DNA from 4 places in the Halomonas sp. DP8Y7-3 genome. Region 1 is predicted to be linked to each of the others. Evidence: predicted binding sites of a transcription regulator. Region 1 holds the regulator's gene; each other region holds the start of a gene.
The links. Region 1 encodes sigma-54, which starts transcription at its own class of promoters, with help from an activator protein. Its sites were predicted from a motif close to TGGCACNNNNNTTGCTNT; they were not measured.
Positions count from the first base shown of each region.

Region 1 (7,610 bases):
CTACCTGGAGTACTTTCTGGATCGCCGCGTTGTCCAGGCTCGCTCCAGCGCACAGGGTGTCGACGGCCAGCAGCGCATTCGCATGACCCTCGAGCCGGAAAGCCAAGGAAACTGATGAAGACTCTCCACGCTCGCCATCTGGCCAAGAGCTACAAGAAGCGCCGCGTCGTCCAGGACATCAGCCTGTCCATCGAACAGGGCAGCATTGTGGGCCTGCTGGGCCCCAACGGCGCAGGCAAGACCACCTCCTTCTACATGATCGTCGGACTGGTCAGGGCGGATGCTGGCACCATCAGCATCGACGATGACGACCTGAGCCGCGCGGCCATGCACCAGCGGGCACTGGCGGGTATTGGCTACCTGCCCCAGGAAGCCTCCATCTTCCGCAAGCTGTCCGTAGCCGACAACATCATGGCGATCCTCGAGACCCGCAAGGACCTCGACCGGGAAGGTCGCCAGGCGCGCCTTGAGCAACTGCTCGAAGACTTCCATGTCAGCCACATTCGCGACAACCCGGGCATGAGCCTGTCCGGCGGGGAAAGACGCCGGGTCGAGATCGCCCGAGCCCTGGCCACAGAACCCGCCTTCATTCTGCTCGACGAACCCTTTGCCGGGGTGGATCCGATCTCCGTCGGCGAGATCAAGTCGATCATTCGCCAGCTCAAGGCTCGTGACATCGGCGTCTTGATCACCGACCACAACGTGCGCGAGACGCTGGACATCTGTGACCGCGCCTACATTGTCGGCGACGGCCAGATCATCGCCGAAGGCAGTGCCGAGTCGATCCTTGCCAACCAGCGCGTCAAGGAAGTCTATCTCGGCGAAAACTTTCGCCTTTAACCACTATATTAGCGCTGCCGGGCCGCTATGTAGGCAGGGTCTTCATGGCGCCCGCTCGACCTTGCACTGACGCGCATGCGGGGCACAGCAAGCCCTGCGCGCCACCCCCTGCCCACAAGTTGGCAAGAAGCTTGCATGGTACCTGACCCGCCGTTAGGGTAAGGCTTTTCAGCTCCACGAACGGAAGTCACATCATGGCCCTCAAGGCGTCACTGCAGCTGAAGATCGGCACCCAGCTGACCATGACCCCTCAGCTGCAACAGGCTATTGGCCTGCTCCAGCTTTCCACGCTGGACCTGCGCCAGGAAGTCCAGCAGGCGCTCGAGGCCAACCCGATGCTCGAGCTGGAGGATGAATTCGGCGAGCTGCAGGTCAAGGACAGCAAGGACGACGACTGGGCCGACGAGATCCCCTCCGAGCTAACGGTCGACAGCGACTGGTCCGATACCTATCAGGACCTTGGCACCGCCCCGGCCGGCAGCGCCGAGGCGCCAGACTTCGAGCGCCAGGCCAGCGGGCAATCCCTGCATGGCCACCTTAGCTGGCAGCTGGCCCTGCTGGACCTCAATGATAATGACAGGCGCATCGCAGAGTGCCTGATTGACGCGGTCAACGGCGATGGCTACCTGGTGGGACACCTTGACGATATCGCCCAGGGCCTGGCCGATGACGACGCTGCTGCCCCGCCCCTGCAGGACGTGGCGTCGGTGCTGGCCAGGCTGCAGCAATTCGAACCTACCGGTGTATTTGCCCGAGATTTGCGCGAATGCCTGCAGCTGCAACTGGACAGCCTGCCCCGTGACACCCCCCTTCTGCCCCAGGCGGGAAGACTGGTACGCCAGTTTCTCGAGGCACTGGCCAGCGGTGATCGTCGTCTGCTGAAGCGCCGCCTGAGCCTGACCGAAGAGCAGCTGGATGATGTCATCGAACTGATCCGTGGCCTCGACCCTAGGCCTGGCAGCCAGTACGGCGACAGCGACAACGACTATGTCATTCCCGATCTGGTGGTCCGCCACACCGAAGAAGGCTGGCGCGTCGAGCTGAACCCTGAGGCGATGCCACGCCTGCGCATTCAACCCGACTATGCGGCCTTGATCCGACGGGCCGACAAGAGCCAGGACAACCAGTTTCTGAAGGACCATCTGCAGGAGGCGCGCTGGCTGATCAAGAGCCTGGCAAGCCGCAACGACACCCTGTTGAGGGTCGGACGCGAAATCATGGAGCGGCAGCTCGACTTCCTCGAGCAGGGTGAAGCCGCCATGAAACCACTGGTGTTGGCAGACATTGCGGCCAAGGTCGAGATGCACGAATCGACCATCTCCCGGGTGACGACCCAGAAATTCGTGCATACGCCACGGGGAGTGTTCGAGCTCAAGTATTTCTTTTCCAGCCAGGTGGGTCAGGATGGGGATGCCCATTCCAGCACTGCCATACGCGCCATGATCAAGTCGCTGATCCAGCAGGAGCCGCCTCGCAAACCGCTGTCTGACAGCAAATTGGTGGAGCTGCTCGCCGAAGACGGTGTCAACGTCGCCCGACGCACCGTCGCCAAGTATCGAGAAGCGATGAATATTCCCTCTTCAAGCGAGCGCAAGCGCCTGCGCTGAGCCCGGTCAGATGGCTCGAGACAGGCGGCGAGCAGAGCGCGTAGCGCAGTTACATGAAAAGCGCAAGCGCTTGAAATATCGCACGACATCTGCGTCTTAATGCGTAGAAGCAGGGGGGTTTGCAGGATCGGAAAAAGGGTTACAATCGAGCAACCACCCGCAAGAGCAAGGAGCCTTGTCATGCAAGTCAACATTACCGGCCACCACGTCGAATTGACCGATCCCCTGCGTGACTACGTACAAGAGAAGCTCGCCCGTGTGGAGCGCCACTACGACAACATCACCAATGTGCAGGTCACCCTCTCGGTGGAGAAGGAGCGCCAACAGGCTGCCTGTACGCTTCACGCTGCCGGTGCAGACCTGCATGCAGAAGCCCAGGACGGCGACATGTACGCCGCCATCGACGCCCTTGCCGACAAGCTGGACCGCCAGCTCGTCAAGCACAAGGAAAAATCCCAAGCCCGCGCCCAAGGCGCCGGAATTCGCTGACCTCTCATGACATTGGATGCCATTCTCCCCCCCGAGCGCACGCTATTTGACGTCCCGGGGGGCAGCAAGAAGAGGGTGCTGGAATTTTTCAGCACCTTCATTGCGCAGAACACACCAAGCCTGGATAGCCAGGAAGTCTTCAGTCGCCTGATCGGCCGCGAACGTCTGGGTAGCACCGGCATCGGCAATGGCGTGGCCATTCCGCATGCTCGCAACCCTCACTGCAAGGCCCCTATCTCTGGCTTTCTCAAGCTGGCAGAGCCGATTGATTTCGACGCCATCGACGGCGAACCGGTGGACCTGGTCTTTGTCTTGCTGGTGCCTGAAGAAGCGGATGATGCTCACCTAGCCTTGCTGGGCCAGGTGGCCGGGGTCATGAATGACGCCGATACCCGACATCGTCTGCGCCACGCGACGTCCCAGCGCGAGCTGCACGAGCGCTTGCAGGAAGCGATTCGCCAGCAAGCCCCCGGCGACGCCACGAGCTGACGGCACGCAGCGAAAGCGCCTTGATCCTATGTCTTGATGGCGCACGCCTTGCCTGGCGCCTTGAAGAATGGCGCCTCGCTGATGGGGATCTCGCTGATTAACCTCTAGCTGATTGCCATTTAGCTGATTACCATCTAGCCAGATAGCACGCTCTGATCGAGCGTGATCTGGCCGTCACCGCGCGGTTGACACCAACTGCCCTCTTATCGCCCCCTGCCAAGGAGACAGGACATGCAGCTCGTGATCATCAGTGGTCGCTCTGGCTCGGGAAAGTCCGTGGCGCTTCAGGCTCTCGAAGACCTGGGCTTCTATGCCATCGACAACTTGCCAGCGACGCTGCTGGGGTCACTGGTCGAAGAGCTGGAGAATGGACATTCACAGCGCATTGCCGTCAGTGTCGATGCGCGCAATCTGCCCGAGGCGCTGGAGCGTTTTCCCGCGCAGCTGACGGCGCTGAAGCAAGGTCCCATCGACTGCCAGGTCGTCTATCTCACCAGCGACGCGCGGATTCTGCTGGAACGCTACTCCCATACTCGACGCCGTCACCCGCTGACCCGCAATACCGACATGACCCTGGCCGAGGCCATCGAGTCCGAGCAGAAGGCGTTGTCTGGCATTCGCGACCTGGCAGATCTGATCATCGACAGCTCCCGCCTGTCCGTACACGAGCTGCGTTCACGCATCGCCGAGCAGGTGGCCGATCATCGCAGCGGCCAGCTGAGCCTGACCATCGAGTCCTTTGGCTTCAAGCGTGGCGTGCCCCCCGACGCCGATATCGTGTTCGATGCACGCTGCCTGCCTAACCCCTACTGGGAGCCATCGCTGCGGGATGCCAACGGCTGCGATCAAAGCGTGATCGCCTTCCTTGAGCACTATCAAGACGTCGCCGACATGAAGCGCGACATCCTGACCTGGGTGCGCAACTGGCTGCCACGCTATCAGGCCAGCCAGCGCAGTTATCTGACGGTGGCCGTGGGCTGCACCGGGGGGCAGCATCGCTCGGTCTATCTGGCCGAGAGCATCGCCGCGGCGCTGGTCGACGACCACCCGAGAATACGCCTGCGCCACCGCGAGCTTGGCCAGCAACGTCGTCTGGACAGCGGGGCACAATGAGCGTGGCCAGACGCGAGCTGACCCTTACCAATCGCCGCGGGCTGCACGCTCGGGCGGCCACTCGCCTGGTCACCTGCTGTCAGGCGTTCGACGCCTCCGTGACCGTGCACCACGGTCAGCGCTGTGGGGATGCCGCCAACATCATGTCCCTGCTGATGCTGGCGGCCCCCTGCGGCACCGTGCTGACCCTGGAAGCAGAAGGTCCCGACGCCGATGCGGTGCTCGACGCCCTTGAGGCCTTGTTCGTCGCACGCTTCGACGAAGACGCCTGAGGCCCTCGGCCACTGCGCTGACCCTGCCCTACCCTTCGATTTCGCCTCGCTTCAAAGGACATCATGCAGCTTATCCAGACTGGCAAGTACACCGAGGTCCACTACGACCCGGATCAGGATGCCTTTATCAAGACCTTCACACCCAAGGCGAGCGATCGCTGGCGCTACCGCCTGGGCATTCGCCGCTACCCGGGACACAACTTTCGCTACGTAGCCCGTCGCCTGGAGCGCCTGGGAATCGACACGCCCACCATTCTTGACGCTCAGCGCTACCGTCTGGTCACCGCCAACGTCCATGGTGTGGCGCTGAAACAGCTAGTACTCGATGATCCCGCCTTGCAGGAGCGCTACCTGGACATCCTGGAAGCGCTGTATCGTGACCGCATTCACTGTCGAGGCCTGCATACCGACAACTTCCTGGTGGTCGACGGTACGATCATCGCCATCGACCTGGATGCCTACAAGGCCCCGCGCGTCTTCACCTATCCACGCCGGGAGTTCATCGACTGCCTCAGCCGGTCCCTCAAGAACGAAGAGTCCTTTCTGTTCGAGCGTTTCCTCAAGCGCGTCGACGCCCAGCATCCCTGAATGGCCTGACGGAGCCTACCCGGCTGGTGGGAGCCGTGGGAGCAATGGTAAACTCGCCGAAATATTTTTGGTTTACTAAACCCTCAGGAGCCGAGATGCCCTCTCCCGTCTGGCACCCCTACGCCCACCTCAAGACACAAGCCGCCGCACCCAGGGTGGTCGGCGGGCGCGGCACCCGCTTCACCCTGGACACCGGCGAATCTCTGCTCGACGCGACCTGCTCATGGTGGTGCATGATTCATGGCTACGGCCATCCGCGCCTGGTCGACGCCATCAAGCAACAGGCCGACACACTGTGCCATGTCATGCTGGGCGGGCTGACCCACGATCCCGCCGATCAGCTGGCGCGGGAGCTGGTGCGACTCACACCCGACGGACTCGAGCACGTGTTCTTCTCCGATAGCGGTTCCGTCGGCATGGAAGTCGCCATGAAGATGGCCGTCCAGTACCACCATCTGCGTGGCCATTCGGGCAAGCGCCGGATGCTGTCGTTGATGAAGGCCTACCACGGTGACACCGCCGGCTGCATGGCAGTGTGCGACCCGGAGGAAGGCATGCACTCGCTGTTTGCCGGCTACCTGCCCGAACACCACTTCGCGCCAGCACCCAAGGCGCCTTACGGCGCCACTGCGCAACAGGTCGAGGCGGATCTGGCGGCGCTACGCAGCGTGCTAGAGCAGCACCACCACGAGATAGCCGCCCTGCTGATGGAACCCCTGCTGCAGGCGGCGGGTGGTCTCAACATGACGTCACCGCACTATCTGCGCGGCGCACGAGCGCTGTGTGACGAGTTTGATGTCCTGCTGGTGTTCGATGAAGTCGCCACCGGCTTTGGCCGCACCGGCAAGATGTTCGCCGCCGACCATGCCGATATCACGCCCGACATCATGGTGCTGTCCAAAGGCTTGACCGGCGGCTACCTGGGCCATGCCGCCACCCTGGCCACCACCCGCGTCCATAACACCTTCATCGGTGACAGCCAGCTGCATGCCTTCATGCATGGCCCCACCTTCATGGGCAACCCGCTGGCCTGTCGGGTGGCCCTGGAGAGCCTGCGAGTGTTCGAGGAGGAGGACTACCTGGGCAAGATCTCGCACCTCAATGCCATCCTGACCCGCGAGCTTGCCGGCGACGACAGTCTGCGCCAGCATCCTGCTGTCGCTGACGTGCGCGTGCTGGGAGCTACCGGAGTCATCGAAGTGTACGATGCCTCCTCTCTTGCCCATGCGGCTGACATCGCCCGCTCACGCGGAGTGTGGCTGCGCTCCTTCGGCCGATGGCTTTATACCATGCCCGCCTACATCACCTCCGACGAGGAGATGCGCCAGATCATCGACGCCATGAAGGCGCCCTTTCTGGATGCCGCCTAGCCCTGTCGCACTCCAGCGATACCGTCATCACCAGCCCCAGAACAGCAACCACCAGGCGCCCACCACGGGCGCCTGGGCCAGCACCATCAGCCCCATGGCCAGGCCACGCCGCATGCCTGATACGTAACGCCCGAGCAGGCCCCAGCTCAAGCAAGCGCTGACCACCACCACAAGCATCAACAACAACGCTCTCACATCATCGGCCCACAGCAGCTGCCAGCCTTCCCCACGCAGCAGCGTCAGGGTGGTCATCGACAGCCCCAGAAACACACCTCCGCCGGCCAGAGGAATCAGCGCATAGGACAGGTGCCACAGGCGCCGCCAGGACCACCTGCCCAGCAGCAGATTGGCCAACCCCAGCAGCGCGCTTGTCCAGCCTCCCAGGGTCAGCGCCGTCACGCCGATATAGCCCAACAGCAGAGCGCCATCGAGCAGGCTGAACACATCGTGTTGCTCAGGGTAGTGGGTCAGCAGCCACCAGGGTGCCGTGGCATCCAGCAGCCAGCCCGCACCATGACCGTAGAGCCACACCGCGCTCGATTGCTTGGCCGCCACGAACCAGGGACTCGCAGACCAGTGGAAGGCACCCACCGCCACACCCAGCAGCCCAAACACCACCAGCAGGTACTCCCACACGGTGGCTGGCCGCTGAGGAGGGGGAGCGATCACCTCAGCCCCGGGGGCACGCAGCTCTAGATGAATCGCGCTCTTGTAGCCGGTGCAGCGTGAGCACAGATGGCAATCACTGGCGCTGTCCAGCTGCTTGAGTGGAAGCAGCACGGGACAGTCTGGAGCCGGTTGGCGAGCGACCTCGCCCCTGCGCCGTCTTTGGCCATAGCGGT
Region 1 covers NZ_JAHVIO010000014.1:331,454-339,063, forward strand. Annotated here, with positions in the region: gene lptA (lipopolysaccharide transport periplasmic protein LptA) at 1-115, shown strand, start outside; gene lptB (LPS export ABC transporter ATP-binding protein) at 115-840, shown strand; gene KUV86_RS16035 (RNA polymerase factor sigma-54) at 1,035-2,447, shown strand; gene hpf (ribosome hibernation-promoting factor, HPF/YfiA family) at 2,628-2,936, shown strand; gene ptsN (PTS IIA-like nitrogen regulatory protein PtsN) at 2,943-3,425, shown strand; gene rapZ (RNase adapter RapZ) at 3,657-4,538, shown strand; gene KUV86_RS16055 (HPr family phosphocarrier protein) at 4,541-4,810, shown strand; gene KUV86_RS16060 (hypothetical protein) at 4,874-5,398, shown strand; gene bioA (adenosylmethionine--8-amino-7-oxononanoate transaminase) at 5,494-6,768, shown strand; gene KUV86_RS16070 (4Fe-4S binding protein) at 6,796-7,610, opposite strand, start outside.

Region 2 (7,610 bases), on a different contig from region 1:
TGTGCAGCGGCAGCATCACCGCGACGACCATCAATATTCCCGGCGCCCCGGCCTCGATGATGACGGCGATCGAGGGCTATCCGTTGCAGCAGCGCGGCCAGGGCGCCAAGGCGCTGGGGCACGCGGCGCTGGCGTCGATGATCGGTGGCGCCATCGGGGCCCTGCTGCTGATGGTCATGGCACCCCTGGCAACGGATGCCGCGCTGCTGATTCGTACCCCCGGCAAGTTCTCGCTGATTGCCTTTGCGCTGATCGTGATCGTGATCTCTCAGCGCGGGGCCATCTCCAAGGGGCTTGTCGCGACCACCCTGGGGGTGATGGTGGCCACTGTCGGCATCGACGTGATGCAGCCGATTACCCGCTTCACCTTTGGTACTGGGGTACTGATGCAGGGCATCGACATCATGCCGCTGGTCATCGGTGCCTTTGCCGTCAGCGAGCTGTTGGTGCAGTCGCAGAATCGTGCCAAGCGTACCGTCGAGCGGGATGCGATCAAGGCCAGCGCCATTCGCCGCCGCGACTTTATTCCACCGTGGAAAGAGGTGCGCGAGATCGGACTCTATCGCTATCTCAAGTCGGCCATGATCGGCTATAGCGTCGGTGTATTGCCCGGTGCGGGCGGCTCCATGGCGGCCTTCGTGGCTTACGCAGAGTCCATGCGCAGCTCACGCCACCCGGAGAAGTATGGCAAGGGCTCGGTAGAAGGTATCGCCGCCGCGGAAGGGGCCAATAATGCGATGTGCAGCGGGGCCTTCGTGCCGATGCTGTCGTTCGGTATTCCCGGTGACCCAACCACCGCCATTGTGCTGGGGGTACTGGTGGTCAACGGCCTGCAGCCGGGGCCACAGTTCCTCGACAGCCAGCTAGCGCTGGTGGCACCGATGTTCATGGCCCTGCTGGTATCTGCGCTGGTGCTGGTGCCCCTGACCCTGTACGTGCTGGGGCCGTATTTCGTGCGCATCGTCTCCATCCGGCGCGATGTGCTGTACGCCAGTATTGCCGTGGTGGCCTTGGTGGGCTGCTATGTGGCGACCTATTCGGTGTTCCAGATGGGCCTTGCCCTGGTATTCGGCGTGCTGGCGTTCCTGCTGCGGCGCCAGGGCTACCCGGTGGCCTGCCTGTTGCTGGGCTTTGTGCTGGGGCCGAGCCTGGAGGAATATTGTCGGCGCTCACTGTCGCTGTCCGACGGCAATCCGCTGATCTTCCTCACCAGTCCAGACAGTCTGTTCTTCCTGGCACTGACCGGCGTGTTCTATTACTTCATGGTGATAAGAAAGCCGGAAGCTCGTCAGCACGCTTGAGGCGCTGGTCCAGCCACCATCGCCATCTTGCATCTGCCAGCAGGCCGCGCTCTGATCCCAGAGCGCGGCTTTTTTACGGATGACGGCGTCGCAGAGGAAGCTTTGTTGATAGCGCTTTGGCGCTAAAGCAACGGTGCTCAAGCGACGGTGACGAAGATCAACAGGGATCAGGCTGCGTGCAGTGGACGCGAGGGACCAAAGTGCTCGTAGTGGCGCTGCTCAGGGGCAATACCCAGGGCGGCCAGGTGGCTGTCGATGGCACTCATGAAGGGCCCAGGGCCGACAAAATAGCACTGGGTATCGGCACCGGGCAGCAGTCGGGCGAGCAGAGACTGTTCAAGGCGTCCCGTGATATCACCGTCGTCTCCATGATCATAGGCACAGATCCGCGTCATCAGCGTCGGGTACTCCCTCACCAGGGCGTCCACTTCGCTGCGAAAGGCGTGGTGGTGGATGTCCCTTGCCGCATGGACATAGCACAGCCGGCGGCCCTGGCTGAGCGCCTGGCGTGCCAGCGGCAGCATCGGCGTCTGGCCCACGCCACCGCTGATCAGCATCACCGGCCTATCACTATTGTCCAGCGTCAACTCTCCGGCGGGAGGCAACAGCGCCAGGGTGTCGCCAACCTGCATCTGCTGGTGCAAATAGTTGCTGACCCGTCCGCCTGGCTCCTGCTTGACCGAGATGCGGTAATCGCAGCCGTTGGGGCTGCCGGACAGGCTGTAATGGCGGTGGACGGTCTCGCCGTCGATGCGCAGTTGCAGTCCGATGTACTGACCCGGCAGCGCATCGGCGACCGGCTGACCATCGCAAGGTGCCAGGATGAAGGAGCGAATGACCTCACACTCGCGCTGGATATGGGCAATGCGAAACTCGCGCAGGCCCTGCCAGCCACCGGGGCGGCCAGCGAAGGCCTGATAGCGCTCGGCCTCTGCCGCGATCAGCAGCTCGGCCAGGTCGCCATACAGGGCTCCCCAGGCGTCAGCGATCTCGGCGGTGACGGCATCGCCCAGGACGTCGCCGATGGCGGCCATCAGGCACTCACCAACGATGGGGTACTGCTCGGGCTGGATGCCCAGCGAGACATGCTTGCTGATGACGGATTGCATCTGCTGGCGTACCGCCTCGGGCTGCTGGCGCAGCCCCACGTAGGCGAGCACTCCCCGTGCCAGGGCCTTGGGCTGGCCGCCGTCGGCCTGATGGGCCTGGTTGAACACCGCCTTGACCTCTGGGTAGCGCTCGAACATCAGCGGGTAGAAGCGGGCAGTAATGGCGTCCAGATGCTCGGCGACCAGCGGGGCGGTAGCATCGATGATGGCGTCTTGGGCAGCTGTGGTCATGGTAGGTCCTGTCAGGGAAAGGTGGTGACGAAGGTGCCGTGCATCCTTCATCTTGGCGTCTTGGCGCTGTCGTATCGGAGGCTTGGCTCGCTGCGGACTAGTCGCAGTCCTGGCGAGGTGGTCAGCCAGGCCGGCGCAGCGGGTCGGAGGGTGGCCGTTCGCGCCCGTGCTGAAGCGCTGCGCGTTTCAAGATCAAGAACGTGGTGACGCGTCAGGCTCCCTCTGCCTGATGTCTCAGGAGCAAGGGCCGTGCCCAGGCGTCATGGGTGCGCCAACTTGCCGCGGCCCTGGCAGGATCGCCAGCGAGAATGCGGGCTGGGGCGGGCTAGGGCAGGCTGGGGCGGGCAGGACGAGCGCGATCGAGGGGCAAGCGAATGTTGCCTAGTGTCATATCGACAAGGTTGTTGCTATCTTTTTGACACTGGTCATGTCAAAAGGACAATGCGGGTGGTCGACTTTCTTCAACAGCTGCGCGGACTGTTGCAGCGGCTGGGTGACCAACAGGGGCCTGAGCTCGCCGAGGCCTGGCAGGGCGTGCTGCGCTCGCTGGTGGCGAGAACGTCGGCGGACGCCAGTGCCTTGCTGGTCGTACACGGGCCAGGGCTTCGACCCGTGGCGATTCAGGGCCTGCCTGATGGGGTCGCGGGCAGAACCTTTGTGCTCCAGGACCATCCTCGCCTGGACGCTATCGCCAAGGCGCCCGGGGTCTGTCGCTTTGCTGCCGACTGTGGGTTACCCGATCCCTATGATGGCCTGCTGGATGACGGCCTGACTCCGGTGCATGACTGCCTGGGTGTCCCGCTGCGCGATGGTGGCGAGCTGATCGGCATGCTGACCCTGGACGCGCTGACCCCGGGAGCCCTCGCCGACTTGGATGACGAGGGTCTGCTGGCTGCTGCCGAGCTACTGGGCACCTGCCTGCGCCTGTCGCAGCGTCTGGACAGTGCGCGTTTGCAGCTGGCCCTGAACCATGCTCCTGAGGGCCATCGCAACCAGCGCCTGGTGGGCTGGCGCAGCGCCACCATGCGCAAGCTGATGGCGTCGGTCGAACTGGTGGCAGCTACCGACATGAGCGTGCTGGTGCACGGGGAAACCGGTGTCGGCAAGGAGCGTATTGCTCACGCCCTGCATCATGGTTCGCGCCGCGACGGGGGGGCCCTGGTGGTGGTGAACTGTGCGGCGTTACCGGCATCACTGATCGAAAGTACCCTGTTCGGCCACCGGCGCGGCGCCTTCTCCGGGGCGGTGAGCGACCACAAAGGCCACTTCCAGATGGCCGACGGTGGCACCCTCGTGCTGGATGAAGTGGGAGAACTGCCACTGGAGCTGCAGCCGAAGCTGCTGCGGGTGCTGCAGGAAGGGGAGATTCAGCCCCTGGGCAGCGATCAGCTGCGCCATGTCGACGTCAGGGTGGTGGCGGTGACCAACCGGGATCTGGCCCAGGAGGTGACCCAGGGACGCTTTCGTGAAGACCTCTATCATCGGCTCAGCGCCTTTCCCCTTGAGGTCCCGCCGCTACGCCAGCGCCTGGATGACGTGATGTTGCTGGCCGGACATTTTCTCGAGCAAAACCGGGTGCGACTTGGCGTCGGCAATCTGCGTCTTAGCGACCAGGCGCGGGCAGCACTGCTCGCATGGCACTGGCCGGGCAACGTGCGTGAGCTGGAGTCCCTGCTGGCCAGGGCGTCGCTGCTGGCGATGGCCGAGGTCGACCGGCTGGCGTCACCGGATGCACGACGCAGAAGCCTGCGTATCGATACCGTCCACCTTGGACTGAAGACACCTCCTCTGACGCGCTCAGCCGCCCACCTCGATGAGCAGGTGAGTGCTCAACGTGGGACGGCACATGACCTATTGCCGCTCAGGCAGGCGACGGACGAGTTCCAGCGCGATTGCATCAGCCAGGCTCTGGCCATGGAGCAGAGCTGGGCCGGAACGGCGCGTCGGCTGGGCATGGACCCGGGCAACCTGCACCGTTTGGCCAAGCGGCTGGGAATGAAGGCCTGAGGGGCGCCCGGAGGCACTAGCGAGGCTGCTATCTGGAGACGGCCAGCAGGAGGACGGTCGGCCTGGCATCAGCAGTGCCTTTGATGTGCATCATGGTGGCGATAGCCAAAGCGGGCCAGACTGGACAAGACCAACGGCTTTACTCGGGTACTTGTCATGTCCTCCATTGCCGATCGCCTGCCGCTGGCACGCCTTGCCTTTCGCCCCTTCTTCTTGCTGGCGGCGGCATTCAGTCTGCTGTCGCTGCTGCTGTGGCTGGGCTACTGGCACGGTGTGTTCCTGCTGTCGCCCCGGGCGGGCATGCTGTGGTGGCACCAGCACGAAATGCTGTTTGGCGTGGTGGCCGCGGTGGTCTCGGGTTTTCTTTTGACCGCGGTGCAGACCTGGACGGGACTGCGTGGCCTGCACGGTGGTCCACTGCTCGGGCTTGTAGCGCTGTGGCTGGCGGCGAGGCTAGGGCTGGCGTTTCCCGGCTTGCCCGAGCCCCTGGTAGTGGCGCTGGACGTCGGCTTTCTTGTGCTGGTCTGTGCGGTGATGGCGGTGATGGTCATCCAAGCCAGGCGCTGGCGTAATCTGGTCTTTATCCCGGTGCTGGCGATTCTGGCCGGGGCCAATCTGGGCAGTCACCTGGGCGTTGCTCGGGGAGACCCGGAGCTGGTACGTCAGTCCTCCTACCTGGCGGTCATGCTGGTCACGTTGATCATGGCCGTGCTGGGGGGGAGGGTCATCCCGATGTTCACCGCCAACCGCATGGGACTCAAGCGACGACCGGCGCTGGGATGGCTGGAAGGTGCGGCACTGGGCAGTCTGGCCGTGGCGGTGCTGCTGCAGCTGGCCCGGACGTTTGGCATTGAGCTGCCTGATGCCCTGCTGGCCAGTATTCTGCTGTTGGCGGCAGTGCTTCACCCGCTGCGTCTGATCCGCTGGCAAGGGGTGGCCACCGCGCGGGAGCCGCTGTTGTGGAGTCTGCACCTGAGCTATGCCTTTGTCCCATTGGGACTGCTGCTGTGGGCGTTCGGGCTGTTCGGTGTCGGCCGCGTGGAGCTGGGCATTCACGCCATCACGGTGGGCGCCATGGGGACCATGATGCTGTCGATGATGTGCCGCGTGTCGCTGGGACATACCGGCCGTCCCATGCGCTGCCTGCCAGGGGTTGGCGTGGCCCTGGGTCTTCTGGTCATCGCCGGACTGTCACGCTCGCTGCTGTTGGCGCTATGGCCTTCGGTAACCCACTGGGTCTACAGCGCCAGTATTGTGTGCTGGTGCGCCGGCTACGGACTGTTCCTGCTGCACTACCTGCCGATACTGAGCGCACCTCGCCTCGACGGTCAGATGGGCTAGCAGCATGTCAGCAAGCCTCTATCTGTTCATAAAATCGCTGCATGTGACGCTGGCCGTGTTCAGCGTGCTGTTCTTCGCCTGGCGCTGGTGTCGTGCGATGCAGGCCGGTCCAGCGGTTGGCTCCCCCACGATGAGAAAGCTCCCTCATGTTCTGGACAGCCTGTTGCTGGCGGCAGGGGTAGCGCTGATGGTGTCGACTTCCCAGTGGCCTCACCAGACACCCTGGCTTGCCGCCAAGCTGACGGCCTTGCTGGCCTATATCGGACTTGGAATGCTGGCCATGCGGCCAACCTTGCCTTTCTGGATACGCAGCGTCGCTGCCTCACTGGCTCTTGTGGTGTTTCTCTACATGCTGGGGGCGGCTCATCGCCACAGTATGCTCTCCTGGTTTTCGTCATTTTCATGACCCGATGGCGGCTCGTCTTTGAGCTGTATCAATGCTTTTCTTTCAGTGTTTATGGTGACGGCATTGTCTCCATTAAGTAGGCGTATCTCTCTGCCAAAAAAGGGTGAATAACGTCACTCCATTAAGTGGTTGATAGGGCGAATCAATCGATAAAATGGGTGATGCACGTCATATTCCGAGTGTTTTTGTCAGGTATAAAGCCTCTCCTCTTCATACAATGAATATCGGCGCCATGGAGGTCTGTCTTTTCGGCGCCATGGGCCAAAACAATGAGGAGGCGTCGTCATGGCCGAGGGTCTGACAAAATCTGCAGCACGCAACATCTTCTATGGTGGCTCACTGTTTTTCTTCCTGATCTTTGTAGCTCTGACGGCGCATAGTCACTGGTACATCGTGAAGGAGTCTACCAGTGCCCTCCCTCTCACCGATTCGGTGAGGGCAGGCAAGCATGTCTGGGAGAAAAACATGTGTATCAACTGCCACAGCATCATGGGTGAGGGGGCCTATTTCGCACCAGAGCTTTCCAATGTATGGACACGCTACAAGGGACGTGACAACCCAGAGGCTGCTAGAGCAGGCCTGGCCGCCTGGATGCGCGCACAGCCGCTAGCGATCCCCGGTCGTCGAAAGATGCCGCACTTTGACATTAGCGACGAAGAAATGACGTCGTTGATCGACTTCCTTCAATGGACCGATGCCATCGATGACCAGAACTGGCCACCCCATGAGTCCGGGTAGCAGCCTCTGGCTATGCCAGCCAGTGGTCGGCAGTCACGAGATGGGGTCGAGAGAGGGATAATCCTGGAGGGATATGCAACATGAAATATGAAACGCAGAAGGTGGCCTACGCCTTCTTTCTGGTCGCCATGGGGCTGTTTGCCCTGCAGGTCGTGTTTGGCATCATGGCCGCAGTGGTCTATGTGTTTCCTGATTTTCTGGCCCAGCTCATGCCGTTTAACGTGATCCGGGTTAGCCATACCAACCTGCTGATTGTGTGGCTGTTGATCGGCTTTATGGGCTGTACCTACTACCTGATGCCGGAAGAGGCTGAACGGGAGATCCATAGTCCGATGCTGGCCTATCTTCAGCTGGGCATCTTCGTGGTCGCGGGCGTCGCCGCCCTGGCGTGCTACCAGCTGGGGATCCATGAGGGGCGTGAATTTCTCGAGCAGCCGTTCTTCGTCAAGGTGCTGATCACGGTGTCCTTCCTGATCT
Region 2 covers NZ_JAHVIO010000004.1:122,648-130,257, reverse strand. Annotated here, with positions in the region: gene KUV86_RS05795 (tripartite tricarboxylate transporter permease) at 1-1,301, shown strand, start outside; gene hmpA (NO-inducible flavohemoprotein) at 1,469-2,641, opposite strand; gene norR (nitric oxide reductase transcriptional regulator NorR) at 3,083-4,648, shown strand; gene KUV86_RS05780 (NnrS family protein) at 4,805-5,989, shown strand; gene KUV86_RS05775 (SirB2 family protein) at 5,994-6,395, shown strand; gene KUV86_RS05770 (c-type cytochrome) at 6,681-7,133, shown strand; gene KUV86_RS05765 (cbb3-type cytochrome c oxidase subunit I) at 7,214-7,610, shown strand, end outside.
Region 2: hmpA (NO-inducible flavohemoprotein) is a predicted target of sigma-54. The motif match lies at 2,879-2,896, and genes of this name have one in related genera.

Region 3 (7,610 bases), on a different contig from region 1:
CATGGTCAACCAGTAGCCGACGAACTCATCCCAGACGATGCCGGAGTGGTCGTGGACACCCAGATCGCGGGAGGTCTTGTCGCATAACCAGACGCCCCACACGAAGGTGATGGCGATCATCACCAGGTACCAACCGAGGGTCAGTTCTGACAATAGCCAGTAGAACGGAATGGCCGCCAGGGTGCCGAAGGTACCTGGAGCAAAGGGCGCCGCCCCACTGCCAAGCCCGAAGGCAAGAAAGTGGGTCGGCCGGTGCCAGACGCTAGCCGGTGCTTTGTTCACGATGTCCCTCCGTGGAAATGTTGCCAGCCAGCCCTGGATGGGATCTTCACGCCCTGTATGCCTGGCGTCTCGGTCAAATGACCGATCGGCGTCAGCTCGATGCCCAGAGCCAGCAGTGCAGCCTTCGCCTGGGCGACCCGTGACGGGGGCAAGGAGACCAGCAACTCATAGTCATCCCCGCCGCATAGCGCCGCCTCAATGGCGGCATCCTGGCCCAGCCTCGCGGCCAGACCGTCGGCCAGAGGCAGCGACGCGCTGTCCAGGATAGCACCGACGCCTGAGGCGCTGAGCACGTGATCCAGGTCAGCCAGCAAGCCATCGGACACGTCGATGGCCGCATTCGCCAACCCGCGCAGGGCTTCACCGGCCTGCCAGCGCGCTTCGGGCAGCAGGTAACGCTTCAGCAGGGGCTGCTCCATATCTCGCGCTCCGCCCTGCCATGCGGCAAGACCGCCGGCGCCTCCGCCGAGGGCTCCGGTCACCGCCAGCACGTCACCGGCCTTGGCCCCATCACGGCGCAGTGCCTGTCCGGTCGGCACCTCGCCCATGACGGTGACACTGATGGCGCGCTGACCGCGGGTCACATCTCCGCCGACCAGCACCATACCGGCGCTATCGCACACAGCATGGAAGCCACGAGCGAATTCTGCCACCCAGTCGTCGTTGGCGTCAGGCAGGGTCAATGCCATCAGACACCAGCGTGGTCTGGCACCCATGGCCGCCAGATCACTGAGACTGACAGCCACGGCTCGATGCCCCAGCGCAGCGGCTGGCGCACCTGGCGGAAAGTGCTGCCCCTCGACCGACGTGTCGACGCTGACCACCAGCTCATGGCCCGGGGTGGGCTGCATCAGGCTGGCATCATCACCGACGCCCAGGCTTACGCCGGACGCGTCAGCAGACCCACGTCTCGCCGGTGCCAGCCAGCGCTGGATGAGTTCGAATTCTCCGTACATCAGCAGCGACCTTCAGCGGCGACGGGCACTGACCTCGGCACTTCTCAGCTTGATCGCCAGCTTGTCGAGAATGCTGTTGATATACTTGTGCCCATCCGTCGCACCGAACGACTTGGCCAGCTCGACCCCTTCGTTGATGACCGCGCGGTACGGCACTTCTAGGCGCCGCGACAGCTCGTAGGCACCGAGACGCAAGATGGCCAGCTCGATCGGATCGATGTCCTCGAGACGACGGTCGAGCAAGGGAGCGATGTCCGCGTCGAGCTCCTTGCGATAGCGAGCGACGTTGTGCAGCAGCTCATGGAACAGCGCCAGGTCGGCGATTTCCATCACCTTGAGCCAGTTCTCATGGGTTTCCAGGTCATCATCCGGCACCTGGCTGCGGAACTCGGCTTCCACCGCGCTGATCGATTTCTCGGTCATCTGCCACTGGTAGAGTCCCTGCACCGCCAGCTCGCGGGCGGCACGACGGGATTGCTGAGCCTTGGTCGGCGCACGCTGTTCACGGCTCATGCGGAGGTCTCCTCGCCATCGTCACCAAAGTGGCGCAACAGGGAGACCATTTCCATGGCGGCCATGGCCGCTTCGGTTCCCTTGTTGCCTGCCTTGGTACCGGCACGCTCGATCGCCTGCTCGATGGAGTTCACGGTCAGCACGCCATTCGCCACCGGCGTGTCAAAGTCGAGCTGAAGACGCGACAGGGCCGAGTTGCACTCGCCGGCCACGTGCTCGAAGTGAGGCGTGCCACCGCGGATGACGGCGCCCAGGGCGATCACCGCGTCGGGCTTGGCCACCTGCAACACCCGCTTGACGGCCAGAGGCAGTTCCCAGGCGCCAGGAACATGAACGATATCGATCATCTCCATGTCCACGCCATGGCGCACCAGGCTGTCCACAGCGCCTTCCACCAGAGAGTCCACCACATGGTGGTTGAAGCGGCCCACGACGATCACGTAGCGGCCCTGAACCTCGACAAAGCTGCCTTCGACTTGGGAGATAGGTTGCATCTTGAAATTTCCTGAATTCGCCGGCACCTGGCCGGCAGTCGGGGATAATCCCCTAATGGATAGCCGAATCCCCAGGTGATGCCTTGGGGCATCGCCTGGGAATCATCATGCGTCTAGATCAGTGGGCGACACGATGTCCACCACTTCCAGGTCAAAGCCTGACAGCGCCGAAAACTTCCAGGGGGAGCTAAGCAGGCGCATCTTGCCTACTCCAAGCTCGCGCAGGACCTGGGAGCCGGTGCCGATGGTCAGGTAGTTGCCCGACCCGTCCGCCGCACTGCCGCGGGCAGTGCGGCGGCGCTCGAGAAAGACCTGTAGCAGGTCGTTGAGGTCCTGGCGGGAGCGCATGTCATCGAGTAGCACAAACACGCCGTGCTCGGCTCGCGCCACCTCTTCCAGGGCCTGATGCGCACGCCAGGATGCTTCTTCACCCTTGACCAGGCACATCAGGTCACGCATCTCGTTGGCCAGATGGACACGCACCGTGGTCACGCCATCCGGTGTCGGGTGTCCCTTGACCAGCGCCAGATGGTGCACCTTGTGGATGCGGTCGGCAAAGACGTGGGCCGTCAGCTCGCCATAGGCAGTGCTGACCGGCAACCGCTCTACCTCTTCCACCGTCTGCTCGTTATGGATGCGGTAGTGGATCAGGTCGGCGATGGTGCCCATCTTGATGCCATGGGTCTCGGCGAAGCGCTCGAGCTCCGGCCGGCGGGCCATGGTGCCATCTTCGTTCATGATTTCACAGATCACACCGCTGGGGTCACACCCGGCAAGCGCCGCCAGATCACAGGCCGCCTCGGTGTGGCCGGCACGCCGCAGCACCCCACCCGGCTCCGCCATCAGCGGAAAGATGTGGCCCGGCTGAACGATGTCCTCGGGGCGCGCATTGCGAGCGCTGGCCGCCTGCACGGTGCGTGCGCGATCCGCTGCAGAGATGCCGGTGCTGACGCCCTCGGCGGCCTCGATGGACAGGGTGAACTTGGTGCCGTAACCAGAACCGTTATCCTGCACCATCAGCGGAAGCTTGAGCTGCTCGCAACGCTCGCGGGTCATCGGCATGCAAATCAGGCCGCGGGCGTGAACCGCCATGAAATTGATATGGCTGGCCTCTACCTTCTCGGCCGCCATGATGATGTCACCTTCGTTTTCCCGGTCCTCATCATCCATCAAGATGACCATGCGGCCTTGACGGATATCCTCGACGAGTTCGGCAATAGGGGCCAGGCCCCCGCTGGAAGACTGCGACATGTGTGCTCCCTGGATCTGAAGTGGCCACACGGCGACGGCGGCCAGAAACGGCCGTCAGGGTACCGTGGGACGCGCCTGGGCGCCAGTGGCGGCGAATGAGAGGGTATGCGGAGAACCACGTATCCACGCGGGCACCTGCACCCGGCCCCGTATCAGGGCGCTAGAATAATCAGGGCTCTAGGTCATCAGGGCTCTAGGTTATCAGGGCTCTGTCATTTTCAGGGCGTTAGCTCAGCGCCCTGTGCAGGCAGGCAGTGCGGGGCGAGCCAAAATTCGCCAGTCCTGGCCCAAGGCGCGAATATCGATGATCTCGAGCGGTCGCTGATGAGCCATCTGGTCAATCCCGCTCAATGACATCAGTCCACGGGCCTCGGGTCCAAGCAGCGTCGGCGCCATGTAGAGGCGCAGCTCATCCACCAGACAGGCATCCATCATGGCACCGGCAAGGGTCGCACCGGTTTCGACCAGCAGCTCGTTGCATCCTTCTTCACGCCCCAGCCAGTCGAGCAGCGTCGGCAGATCTACGCGACCGTCCTCGCCGGCCGGCATTTCCAGTACTCGGGCCCCGCTGCGCTCCAGCGCTTCCCGGCGAGGAGACTCGACGCCTTCGACGCAGACCACCAGGGTCTGACCGGGCTCGCTCAGACAGGCAGCCGCCAACGGCATGCGCAGACGCGAATCGACCACCACGCGCAGCGGCTGGCGACGGGCAATGGTGTCAGCCTGATCGAGCCCCAGTTGCTCGGCTCGCACCGTCAGTCGCGAGTTATCGAAGATGATGGAGTCGACGCCAGTCAGAATCGCGCAGCTCTGGGCACGCAGGCGCTGCACATCGCGGCGTGCCGCAGGGCCGGTGATCCACTGGGACTCGCCGGAGGCCATGGCGGTACGCCCATCGAGGCTCATGGCCAGCTTCAGGCGCACCCGCGGGCGCCCCTTGGTCATGCGCGATACGAAGCCCGCATTCAAGGTCAGCGCATCGTCCTCAAGACAACCGACCAGCACCTCGATACCTGCCTCACGCAGCCTCTGGATGCCACGCCCAGCGACCTGTGGGTTGGGGTCCTGCATGGCCACCACGACCCGGGCGACGCCCGCCTTGATCAAGGCATCGCAGCAGGGGCCGGTGCGACCATGATGCGAGCATGGCTCCAGCGTCACATAGGCGGTTGCACCACGGGAGCGCTCACCGGCGCCGTTCAGCGCATGGATTTCCGCATGGGGCTCACCGGCACGCTCATGAAAGCCCTCGGCCAGCCACTCGCCGTCCTTGACCAGCACGCAACCGACACGCGGATTCGGCATGCTGGTGTAGCGGCCATGCTCAGCCAGGCGAAGCGCCCTCGCCATCCAGTGGGCATCATGGCCAGGGGCTGACGCCGGAGGTGCATCGTCGCGGCTCATGACGGCTCCTCATTGTCGGGGGTGAAGCTCGGCTCCTGAGCCAACCGGTCAATCTCGGCACGAAACTCGTCGATGTCCTGAAATCTGCGATACACCGAGGCGAAGCGAATGTAAGCCACCTGGTCCAGGCGCTTGAGCGCATTCATCACTTCCTCACCCACGACCCGCGCCTGGACCTCACGCTCCCCTCGGGCCCTCAGGTTCTGGCGTATGCGCTCCACCGCCGCTTCGATGGATTCCGCACTGACCGGGCGTTTTTCCAGAGCCCTCAGCATGCCCGCTCGCAGCTTGCTCTCGTCAAACACCTCACGGGAGCCATCGGCCTTGACGATCCGCGGCATCACCAGTTCGGCGGTCTCATAGGTAGTGAAGCGCTCCCCGCATCCCGCGCACTGCCGACGTCGACGCACCTGGTCGCCTTCGGCAACCAGCCGGGAATCGGTCACACGAGTCTCTTGAGCGCCACAGAAAGGGCAATGCATAGCGGGCAGTCCGGCAGGAGAAAATGTCGCCATAGTGTAACGGTTGCGGCCTTTTTCGCCCAGCGCAACCGTCCGCCAAGCCCTTTGCGCGATGCCAGTTGGCACGCCCTGTGCTTGATGTTGTGCATTATCCTGCCAATAAGACGTCGGGCACAGGCGCAACCTCCCGCCTCGCCCGCCCAAGGAGGACGCCATGGCCCCACCACTCACAGCGATGGACGCAGACCGCTTCCAGCAGCATGCCAAAGCCTTGCTGACACCTCTTTATGGAGAACGTAGCGAGGAAGTGCTGCGCCGCCTGCTGCGCCTGATCGAAGCGCAGGGCGCCCGTCTTTCGCACCGTCATGGTGCAAGAACCGAACTGTGGAGTGAAAAGGATCAATGGCTGATTCTGTACGGTGATTCGCTGATCGATGAGCACGAATCACGCTCGGACAGCGGTCAGGAGACGTCGCCCAAACCTCCCCTGGCCGTGCTCGATGACTTTCTTCACAGCCGACTGGCTGGCGTGTTCAGCGGGGTGCACGTGCTGCCCTTCTTTCCCTGGAGCAGCGACGATGGCTTCTCGGTCATTCACTACCGCGAGGTCGACCCGGCCCTGGGCGAGTGGCGAGACATCAGGCGGCTGGCCAGCCGCCACGACCTGATGGTGGATCTGGTCTTGAATCATGTCTCAAGGGAGTCGCTGTGGTTTGCCGACTACCTGGGCGGCAACCTGCCCGGTCGTGACTACTTCATCGAGATGGACCCGGAAACGGATCTCAGCGACGTCGTCCGGCCACGTAGTTCTCCACTGCTGGTGCCGGTCAGTACCCGTCGGGGGGTACGCCATCTGTGGGCCACCTTCTCGGAGGACCAGATCGACCTGAACTTTGCCAACCCCGACGTGCTGATCGAATTCATCGGCATACTGCTGTTCTATCTTCAGCAGGGCGCGCGGATCGTGCGCCTGGACGCCGTCGCCTTCCTGTGGAAACGGCCCGGCACCCGTTGCATTCACCTTCCCGAAACCCACGCCGTGGTGCGTCTGCTGCGCGCCATCGTCGATCATGTGGCTCCCGGCACCTTGATCATCACCGAGACCAACGTGCCTCACGCCGAGAACATCAGCTACTTTGGCCTGGAGCGTGAGCACACGCCACCGGATGAAGCCCATCTGGTCTATCAGTTCCCGCTGCCCCCACTGCTGCTGCATACCCTGACCAGCGGTGAGGCCGGCACCATCGCCCGCTGGCTGAACACGCTGCCCGAGCTTCCAGAGGGCTGCAGCTATCTCAACTTCACGGCCAGCCACGACGGCATCGGGGTACGACCGCTGGAAGGCTGGCTCGAGCAACACGAAATCGATGCTCTGGTTGGCTTGATGCAGCGCTTCGGTGGCTTTGTCAGCATGCGCCGCCAGAGCGACGGCAGTGACAGTCCCTACGAACTGAACATCACCTGGTTCGATGCCATGAGCGGCACCCGCCGAGGCCCCGACCCCTGGCAGGTCGAGCGCTTCTTGTTGAGTCAGCACCTGATGCTGGTCCTGAAGGGCATACCCGGGGTCTACATTCACTGTCTGACGGCTACCCAGAATGACCATGATGGCGTCGAGCGCAGCGGGCGCCTGCGCTCCATCAACCGCAAGCGCTGGCAGCGCCAGGAACTGGGGATGCTGCTGGACAGCCGGCACACGCCGACCCGTGAGGTATTCGTCGCCCTCACGCGTCGCCTTGAACTGCGCCGTCGAGAGCCTTGCTTCCACCCCGACGCCGCTCAGACGGTGGTGCCAACCGCGCCACAATTGCTGGCCATTCAGCGTGGGCCGATTGCCAGCGGCCGTCGCCTGCTGGCGATCCATAATGTTACCGACCGCCCGCAACCTCTGGTCATGGCGGAACTCGAACGTCCTGGCTGGGAGGACCTGCTGGAGGGCGGCGAATGGCGCCATTGCGATACCCTGGCGCCCTATCGCTCACTATGGCTGGTGCGTCATGATTGAGCGTTCAGGAAACACTGCATCACTGCCTGCACCAACGATTCGCTGCGTTGCGCGCCCCTCGAACGCCTCACCTGTAGCGCAAAGGCGCCTGCGCTGCGGGCGCCTGGCGCCGCTCGGCTGATGACTTCAGCGTTTCCTTTATCCGTAACCCCACCAACCGGGCCGGCCACCGAACTGACCTCTCATCCTGTTGTCCCAGCTGTTGTCACAGCACTGGCCGCCCTACCACCGGGATGATCAGGTC
Region 3 covers NZ_JAHVIO010000009.1:489,958-497,567, reverse strand. Annotated here, with positions in the region: gene KUV86_RS11935 (phosphatidylglycerophosphatase A) at 1-282, opposite strand, end outside; gene thiL (thiamine-phosphate kinase) at 279-1,238, opposite strand; gene nusB (transcription antitermination factor NusB) at 1,251-1,751, opposite strand; gene ribE (6,7-dimethyl-8-ribityllumazine synthase) at 1,748-2,245, opposite strand; gene ribBA (bifunctional 3,4-dihydroxy-2-butanone-4-phosphate synthase/GTP cyclohydrolase II) at 2,351-3,496, opposite strand; gene ribD (bifunctional diaminohydroxyphosphoribosylaminopyrimidine deaminase/5-amino-6-(5-phosphoribosylamino)uracil reductase RibD) at 3,728-4,900, opposite strand; gene nrdR (transcriptional regulator NrdR) at 4,897-5,382, opposite strand; gene KUV86_RS11900 (sugar phosphorylase) at 5,576-7,366, shown strand; gene dsbG (thiol:disulfide interchange protein DsbG) at 7,557-7,610, shown strand, end outside.
Region 3: KUV86_RS11900 (sugar phosphorylase) is a predicted target of sigma-54. The motif match lies at 5,482-5,499, and genes of this name have one in related genera.

Region 4 (7,610 bases), on a different contig from region 1:
ATGGATCTGGTTGGTGGTGCCGTTGTCTGGCGCGTTGATCCTGGGGGCGGTAGGGCACCTGTTGTCTCGAGGCCTGCGGCGCCAAGCGCCTGCGGCAAGCCTTGGGCTGTTGGGAAGCGCTGAGTAGCTGTCGAGCAGGGCAGGGCGCACAGTGGTTCCTGGGCAAGCGACATCAGCGCAGCGGTCGCGACCGCCGCGAAGGAGTGAACATGGGCAAGTCTGCGCAGGGAACGACCGAGAAGGGAGCCAGTGGCGATGGTACGCAGAGCGCTTCAGGGGCGAGCGTAAAGTGCAAGCGCGCCAAGCCGGACAAACGACAGGCCAGCAACAAGATGTCGGCCGAAGAGCGGCTGCGCTTCGGCCTGCTGTCTGCGCAATTGACCCTGGCTCAGCAGGTGGATCGGGCGGTGTTGGTACTGGTCGCGGGACATGCGGCGACCGGCAAGGGCGAGCTGATCAATCAGCTCAACCACTGGCTGGAGAACCGGCTGACGGAGGTGCACGCCCTGGCGCCAGGAGACGAGGAACGCTGTCGTCCCTACTGGTGGCGCTTCTGGCATCGCCTGCCGACGCGCGGACGGCTGGGGGTGTTCGTGCACGGCTGGGTTGGCGACGCGGTCCTCGCGCGGGCCTCAAGGGCGCTGGGCGAAGGCGCTTACAGTGACCGTATCGAGCAGATGCGCCAGTTCGAAGCCGAGCTCGCGGCCGATGGGGTGCAGCTGGTCAAGCTGTGGCTGCAGATCGACGCCGAGAGTCAACGCCGACGGCTCGAGATGCTGGCGGCAGACCCGGCCACTCGCTGGCAGGTCACCGAAGACAAGTGGCGGCGACATGCTCAGCACGGGCTGCTGGATGAATTGGCGCGGGACCTGCGCAAGCGCACCCACCGTCGCCACAGCCCCTGGATTGAGCTGGACGCCAGTTCTGGCGGCTCGCTGCTGCCCCAGGTGGCCAAGCTTCTCGAGAACGTCATGACAACGCCTCCTCCCGCCCTGGAAGTGGAGCCATCACCGGCGCTGGAGGCGGTTCAGCCTCCCTCCCTGGCGGCGCTGGTGCAGCGAGAAGCACCTGCGCGGCTAAAGAAGCGCGACTATGTTGAACGCCTGTCCGAGTCTCAGGCCCGCCTGGCGGAACTGGCCCGCAGCGCCGCGCGCCAGCGAGTCCCGCTGGTGGTCATGTTTGAAGGCCACGATGCGGCGGGCAAGGGCGGTGGCATTCACCGCCTGACGTCTGCCCTGGATGCCCGGCTCTATCAGGTGCACCAGGTCGCGGCACCGACCGAGGAAGAGTTGCTGCATCCCTGGCAATGGCGCTTCTGGCAGCGACTCCCCAGGGATGGCAGGGTCGCGGTGTTCGACCGCTCCTGGTACGGCCGCGTGCTGGTCGAGCGGGTGGAGGGCCTGGCCGTGGAAGATGACTGGCGTAGAGGCTACGAAGAAATACGCCAGTTCGAGGCGCGTCTGCTGGAGCATGGGGCGGTAGTGGTCAAGCTGTTCCTTGCCATCGACAAGGATGAGCAACTGGCCCGCTTCGAGGCTCGCGCCGCCACGCCCCACAAGCGCCACAAGTTGACCGATGAGGACTGGCGTAACCGCGAGCGGTGGGACGATTACCAGCAGGCGATTGACGAGATGTTCAGCCAGACTCATGTGCCCGGTGCCGAGTGGACGCTGATCGACGCCAATGACAAGCGCAGGGCGCGGCTGGAGGTGATCCAGGAAGTCAGTCGGCGGCTTGCCGCCAGGCTGCCCTTGGCATGATTATCCCTTCGGGTCTGCCGGGTACCACAGCGACGGTGCCTGAGTCGGTCGAGAGGTGTCGTCGAGAGGTGTAAGAGTGGTGTGATAGCAGTGTGGCGTCAGGGCTGGCGTCATAACAAGGCTGTCGGCGGTCATGACGACAGGCTACAGTGATTCACTCAGGCCCATCTCGCTGGCGACCGGACGGATGGACCGGTCGGACGACTCAGACGTTGCGACAGCCAATCGTTGAGATGGCTGAAAGGCTGATAACCGAATTCACAGGGGAGGTGAACCTCGATGAAGTATCTGATTCAACCGCGCCATGGGGCGCCACTTGCGCTGCTGCTGGCGCTGGGGTCCGGTATGGCGCAGGCCGATGCCGAGCGTCTTGAAGCGGACCTCAAGACGATGCTGGGAGGCGAGGGCACGCTGGAGATCGGTGACGTGTCCGATGAACTCTTCGGCAGCACCACCAGCGCCGAGGATCTGGTGTTGACGGGCCCTGATGGAGAGCGGCTCAGTGTTGCTCGCTATCTGGTCGAAGGTGACTACGAGTCGCCCGACGAAGTCGTGCTGGAAGAGGTGGAACTGATTGACCGTGGCGCGAGCATGACCCTCACCCGGTTAAGCTTCGAGGAGCCCGGTCAGGCGGTTCTGGACCTGCGTGAACTGCCCTGGGGCCAGGACAATCCCCTGGCGGGGCTACGTCTGGAAGGCCTGGTCATGGACCAGAGCGAAGGATCGGTGGGCGCGGACCTGCCCTGGGGCGAGTTTCCCGGACAGATCAATATCGACAGTCTGGAAGCGACTGAGCTCAGCCAGGATGCCATCGGTAGTCTGGTGCTGTCGGGCCTGACGGGGGCGTTCCAGGGGGACGAGGACCTGGGCACCGGGACCTTTGCCCTGCCGTCGCTGAGCCTGACCGGCTTGAAGGGAATGGAAGGCGATTCGCCGACCGTCGACGCGCTTGAGCTGTCCGACTTCTCGCTGGATTCCGATCGTGTGGTGGCCTCCTTGGCCAGCCTGGTGGCGGATGGCGACATGACGGATGGGGCCTACAGCGGTCGCATGGAAGGACTGGCCCTAGACCTGGCGAAGATGATCGAGCTGGCGCCGGCGGATGAGCGCACCCAGCTGCGCATGGTCGCCAATGTGCTGACCGGAGGCACCGGGCAGTTGACCCTGGATGCCGACATGGACGGCACCTGGGAAGCACAGGGATCCAATGGCCAGGTGGCCAGTCGCTTTACCATGACGGCCCGTGACGCCCTGCGTATCGGTTTCGATAGCGACCTGCCCGTCAATCTTCCCAAGGGCCAGGACCCCGCGACCTATTTCGCGGGCCTGAACGACTGGACCGAGCTGGATCTGCAGGGCGGCGATGTGTCGCTCGATATCGGCGATCTCGGCGTCTTCGGACGGATTGCCCCGGTGATCGCGGCGACCCAGGGAGTCTCGGAGGACGCGCTGCTTGAGCAGTTCCGGACCCAGGCGGAAGGCTTCGGCATCATGATGGGGCCCCAGATCGGGGCGGTGCTCAGCGGTATCGTCAAGATGATGGCGGGGGAAGCCAGCAGCATGCAGATCACCACCGAGCTTCCGCCCAGCCAGCATATTCAGAAACTGGCCAAGGAAGACCCGATGGGTCTGCCGGACGCGCTGTCGATGCAGGTCACGGTGGAGTAATCGCGGTAAAGCGGCGCATCGCAAGGGAAGGATGAGTCGCTGCGCCGACGGCGGCCACGTCGTCGGCGTCCAAATAACCGGCCTGTTCAGGCGTGGTTCAGTAAAACTAACCCCAAGATGAGAAATCATGGAACAGCTCATGACGGTCTTTCATGTGAAAGCGGTCATGGGCTGCGCTATTATGGCGGCCCGATTTATACGATTCTCTGTCGTCTTTCCCCTGCCGCGAGGTTATGCCGCCGATGTTCAGCCGTGATATGCAGATTGCCGGTTTCGATGATGCCCTGTTCGATGCCATGCAAAAGGAAGTGGCTCGTCAGGAAGCCCACATCGAACTGATCGCCTCCGAGAACTATGCCAGCCCCCGCGTGATGGAGGCTCAGGGTAGCCAGCTGACCAACAAGTACGCGGAAGGCTATCCCGGCAAGCGCTACTACGGTGGCTGCGAGTACGTCGACATTGTCGAGCAGCTGGCCATCGACTACGCCAAGGAGCTGTTTGGTGCCAGCTACGCCAACGTTCAGCCGCACTCTGGCTCCCAGGCCAACGGCGCGGTCTTCCAGGCGCTGGTCAAGCCGGGTGATACCGTCCTCGGCATGAGCCTGGACGCTGGGGGCCACCTGACCCACGGCGCACGTCCCAACTTCTCCGGCAAGCATTACAATGCCGTCCAGTACGGCATCGACGAGTCCGGACGTATCGACTACGAAGAAGTGGCACGTCTGGCCCGCGAGCACCAGCCGAAGATGATCATTGCAGGTTTCTCTGCCTACTCCCAGATCATCGACTGGGCTCAGTTCCGCAAGATCGCTGACGAAGTGGGCGCCTACCTGCTGGTCGACATGGCCCACGTGGCGGGTCTGGTGGCGGCGGGTGTCTACCCGACTCCGCTGCCCCACGCCCATGTGGTCACCACGACCACCCACAAGACGCTGCGCGGACCCCGCGGTGGCCTGATCCTGTCCGCCGAGAACGATGCCGACATCGAGAAGAAGCTGCAGTCCGCCGTCTTCCCTGGTGGACAGGGTGGGCCGCTCGAGCACGTGATCGCGGCCAAGGCGATCTGCTTCAAGGAAGCCATGGCGCCCGAGTTCAAGACCTACCAGCAGCAGGTGGTCAAGAACGCCCAGGTGATGGCCAAGGTGTTTATCGAGCGCGGCTACGATGTGGTGTCCGGTGGCACCGAAGATCACCTGTTCCTGCTCTCCCTGATCAAGCAAGGTTTGACCGGCAAGGATGCGGATGCCGCTCTGGGCCGCGCTCATATCACGGTCAACAAGAACGCCGTGCCTGGCGATCCCCAGAGCCCGTTCGTGACCTCTGGCCTGCGTATCGGCACCCCGGCGGTGACCACTCGCGGCTTTGGCGAGGCCGAGTGCGGCGACCTGGCCGGCTGGATCTGCGACATTCTCGACGTCATGGCCAGCGGTGAGTCCAGCGAGGCCGTTGAAGCGGACGTGAAAGCCAAGGTCGAGGCAGTCTGCGCTCGTCTTCCGGTCTACGCCTGAAAGCGGCAGGGTAAGCACCATCAGGAACCGTAGCCTGATGACGTAGCCTGCACGACGGAATGCCCCCATGAGCCCTGCTCGTGGGGGCATTTTCATGCTGGCGGCAGGCTCATCCTGGCGGCCGGCCAAGCCTGCCGGCTGCTGCTGCACCATGTTGGTGCCTGGGTGTGCACCTGTCCTGACCTCGGTGGATGCTTCGTTGTGCACATGTTTTTGCATGTGACTGTTTTATTTATCTTCCTTAACGCGGTGGCGTGCCCCTTGCTATGAGTCAAGGTGAACTCTTTTGATGCGAAGGCCCTGCCATGCACGCCACTGCCACGCCCTGCCTGGGCGACAGCGCTGAACCCCGCCTTCTGTTTACCGACCTGGATGGCTCTCTACTTGACCACCATGACTACGACTGGGCGCCTGCCCAGCCGTGGCTCGAGACGCTGCGCAAGGCCGGTGTCGGGGTGATTCCGGTGACCAGCAAGACGCGCAGTGAGCTGCTTGGCTTGCGCCAGGCGCTGGGACTTGCTGATCAGCCCTTTATTGCCGAGAACGGAGCGGTCATCGCCCTGCCCGACAGCTGGTGCCATGCCAGGCGCGAGGGTCCAGTGGGCCCCGATGGCCTGGTCATTCGCACCCTGGGTGTCGATATCGGACTGATTCGTCGGCGCGTGGCGATCTGGCGGGAGCGTCTGTCGGCGCGCTTTCTGACCATGAGTGAAATGGCACTGGAGGACGTCGTGGCGTTCACCGGCCTGGATGAACAGGAGGCACGCCTGGCGCGCCTGCGCGAAGGCAGCGAGCCGCTGCTGTGGGAGGACGACGATGCGCTGTTGCAACGCTTTCGCGAAGGTCTGGCAGGCGATGGCCTGCGCATGACCCGTGGCGGACGCTTCTGGCATGTGCTGGGGGACACAGACAAGGGCCAGGCGGTGCGTTGGCTGTGTGCGCGCTACGAAGCGTTGAAGGGCAAGCGACCGACCACCCTGTCCCTGGGCGACGGCCCCAATGACGTGGCCATGCTGGAGGCAACCGACGCCGCGGTGGTCATTCGCGGCCAGCATGGTCTGGATGTCCGGCCGGATCAGCCAAACCTCTACCGCAGTGAAGCGATGGGGCCACGGGGCTGGGCCGAAGGGGTAGCCCATTGCTGGGGAGCGAACCCTCAGGCCCTCGAGGCAGCGGCCAGGGGAGACCAGGGCGTGCAGACAGACGATCAGCATCACCATCTTGGCGGAAAAGAGGACGACGCATGAGCGATTTCCATCAGAACGGCATCATTACCGATTTTCACAACCTGACGCGTCGTTCTGCCGAAGAGCTTGAGGCGGACCTTGAGCAGTTCGCCAGACAGCGGCCGCTGGGGCTGATCCTGCCGTCGCTCTATTCTGAACTGGAAGGGCCGGCACTGGATGCGATCGTCGAGACCTTGTCGAGTGCCGACTACTTGTCCGAGATTGTCATCGGCCTGGATCGTGCCGACCGCGATCAGTTTCTGCGTGCTCGAGAATTCTTCTCCCGCCTGCCCCAGCACCACCGCATCCTGTGGAATGATGGACCTCGCTTGCGCGAGCTCGACGCCGACCTGTCTGCCGAGGGGCTTGCCCCACAGCAGCCGGGCAAGGGGCGCAACGTCTGGTTCTGTGCGGGCTATGTCCAGGCATCGGGGCGCACAGCAGCGGTGGGACTGCACGATTGCGATATTCTGACCTACGACCGCTCGCTGCTGGCCAGACTGATGTACCCCGTGGCGCATCCACGCTTCAACTACGCGTTCTGCAAGGGCTACTACTCGCGCATCGCCGAAGGCAAGCTGAACGGACGGGTGTCTCGGCTACTGGTCACGCCGCTGCTGCGGGCGCTGAAGATCATGCACGGGCCGCTGCCTTATCTGGACTATCTCGATAGCTATCGCTACCCGCTGTCAGGCGAGTTTTCCATGCGCACGGAGGTGCTCGACAACCTGCGCATACCCGCCGACTGGGGACTGGAGATCGGGGTGCTGTCCGAGGTGCACCGTGACCATTCGACCAACCGTCTGTGTCAGGTCGACATTGCCGATGTCTACGATCACAAGCATCAGCCGGTCTCTGCCGATGATGCCAGTGCGGGGCTCAACCGCATGAGCCTGGATATTGCCAAGGCGCTGTATCGCAAGCTGGCAACGCAGGGGGTGGGGTTCTCCTCCGAGGGTTTTCGCACGCTGAAGGCGACCTACTATCGACTCGCTCTGGATTTGATCGAGTCCTACGACCACGATGCCACCATGAATGGCCTGAGCCTCGACCGCCACGCCGAAGAGCAGGCCGTAGAGCTGTTTGCGGCGAATCTGATCGAGGCGGGAAATGCTTTCCTCGACAACCCCCGGGAGAAGCCCTTCATTCCCAGTTGGAACAGGGTAAGAGCGGCGTTGCCGGATCTTCCACAGCGCCTTTATCAGGCGGTGGAAGCCGACAACGCCGGAGATGTCTAGGAGGGAGAGTGACTGTCACGGGGCCTCGCCATGGCAAGGCCCCGGTGATGACAGAGCTGATCCGCTGTGGTGCCAGCCCCTCAGGGGCTGGCGCTTCCCATGATGGTCTCGAACAGGGCCTGTCCCGGCAGTCCCTGAGTCATTTCGACCTTGCCATCATGGCGATAGACCATGCCTGGGGTGGCCACCATGCCGAAGCCTCGGAACAGC
Region 4 covers NZ_JAHVIO010000009.1:481,626-489,235, forward strand. Annotated here, with positions in the region: gene KUV86_RS11865 (ABC transporter permease) at 1-127, shown strand, start outside; gene KUV86_RS11870 (polyphosphate kinase) at 210-1,760, shown strand; gene KUV86_RS11875 (hypothetical protein) at 2,040-3,428, shown strand; gene KUV86_RS19995 (hypothetical protein) at 3,556-3,684, shown strand; gene glyA (serine hydroxymethyltransferase) at 3,671-4,936, shown strand; gene KUV86_RS11885 (HAD-IIB family hydrolase) at 5,242-6,183, shown strand; gene KUV86_RS11890 (glycosyl transferase) at 6,180-7,400, shown strand; gene dsbG (thiol:disulfide interchange protein DsbG) at 7,481-7,610, opposite strand, start outside.
Region 4: KUV86_RS11885 (HAD-IIB family hydrolase) is a predicted target of sigma-54. The motif match lies at 5,187-5,204, and genes of this name have one in related genera.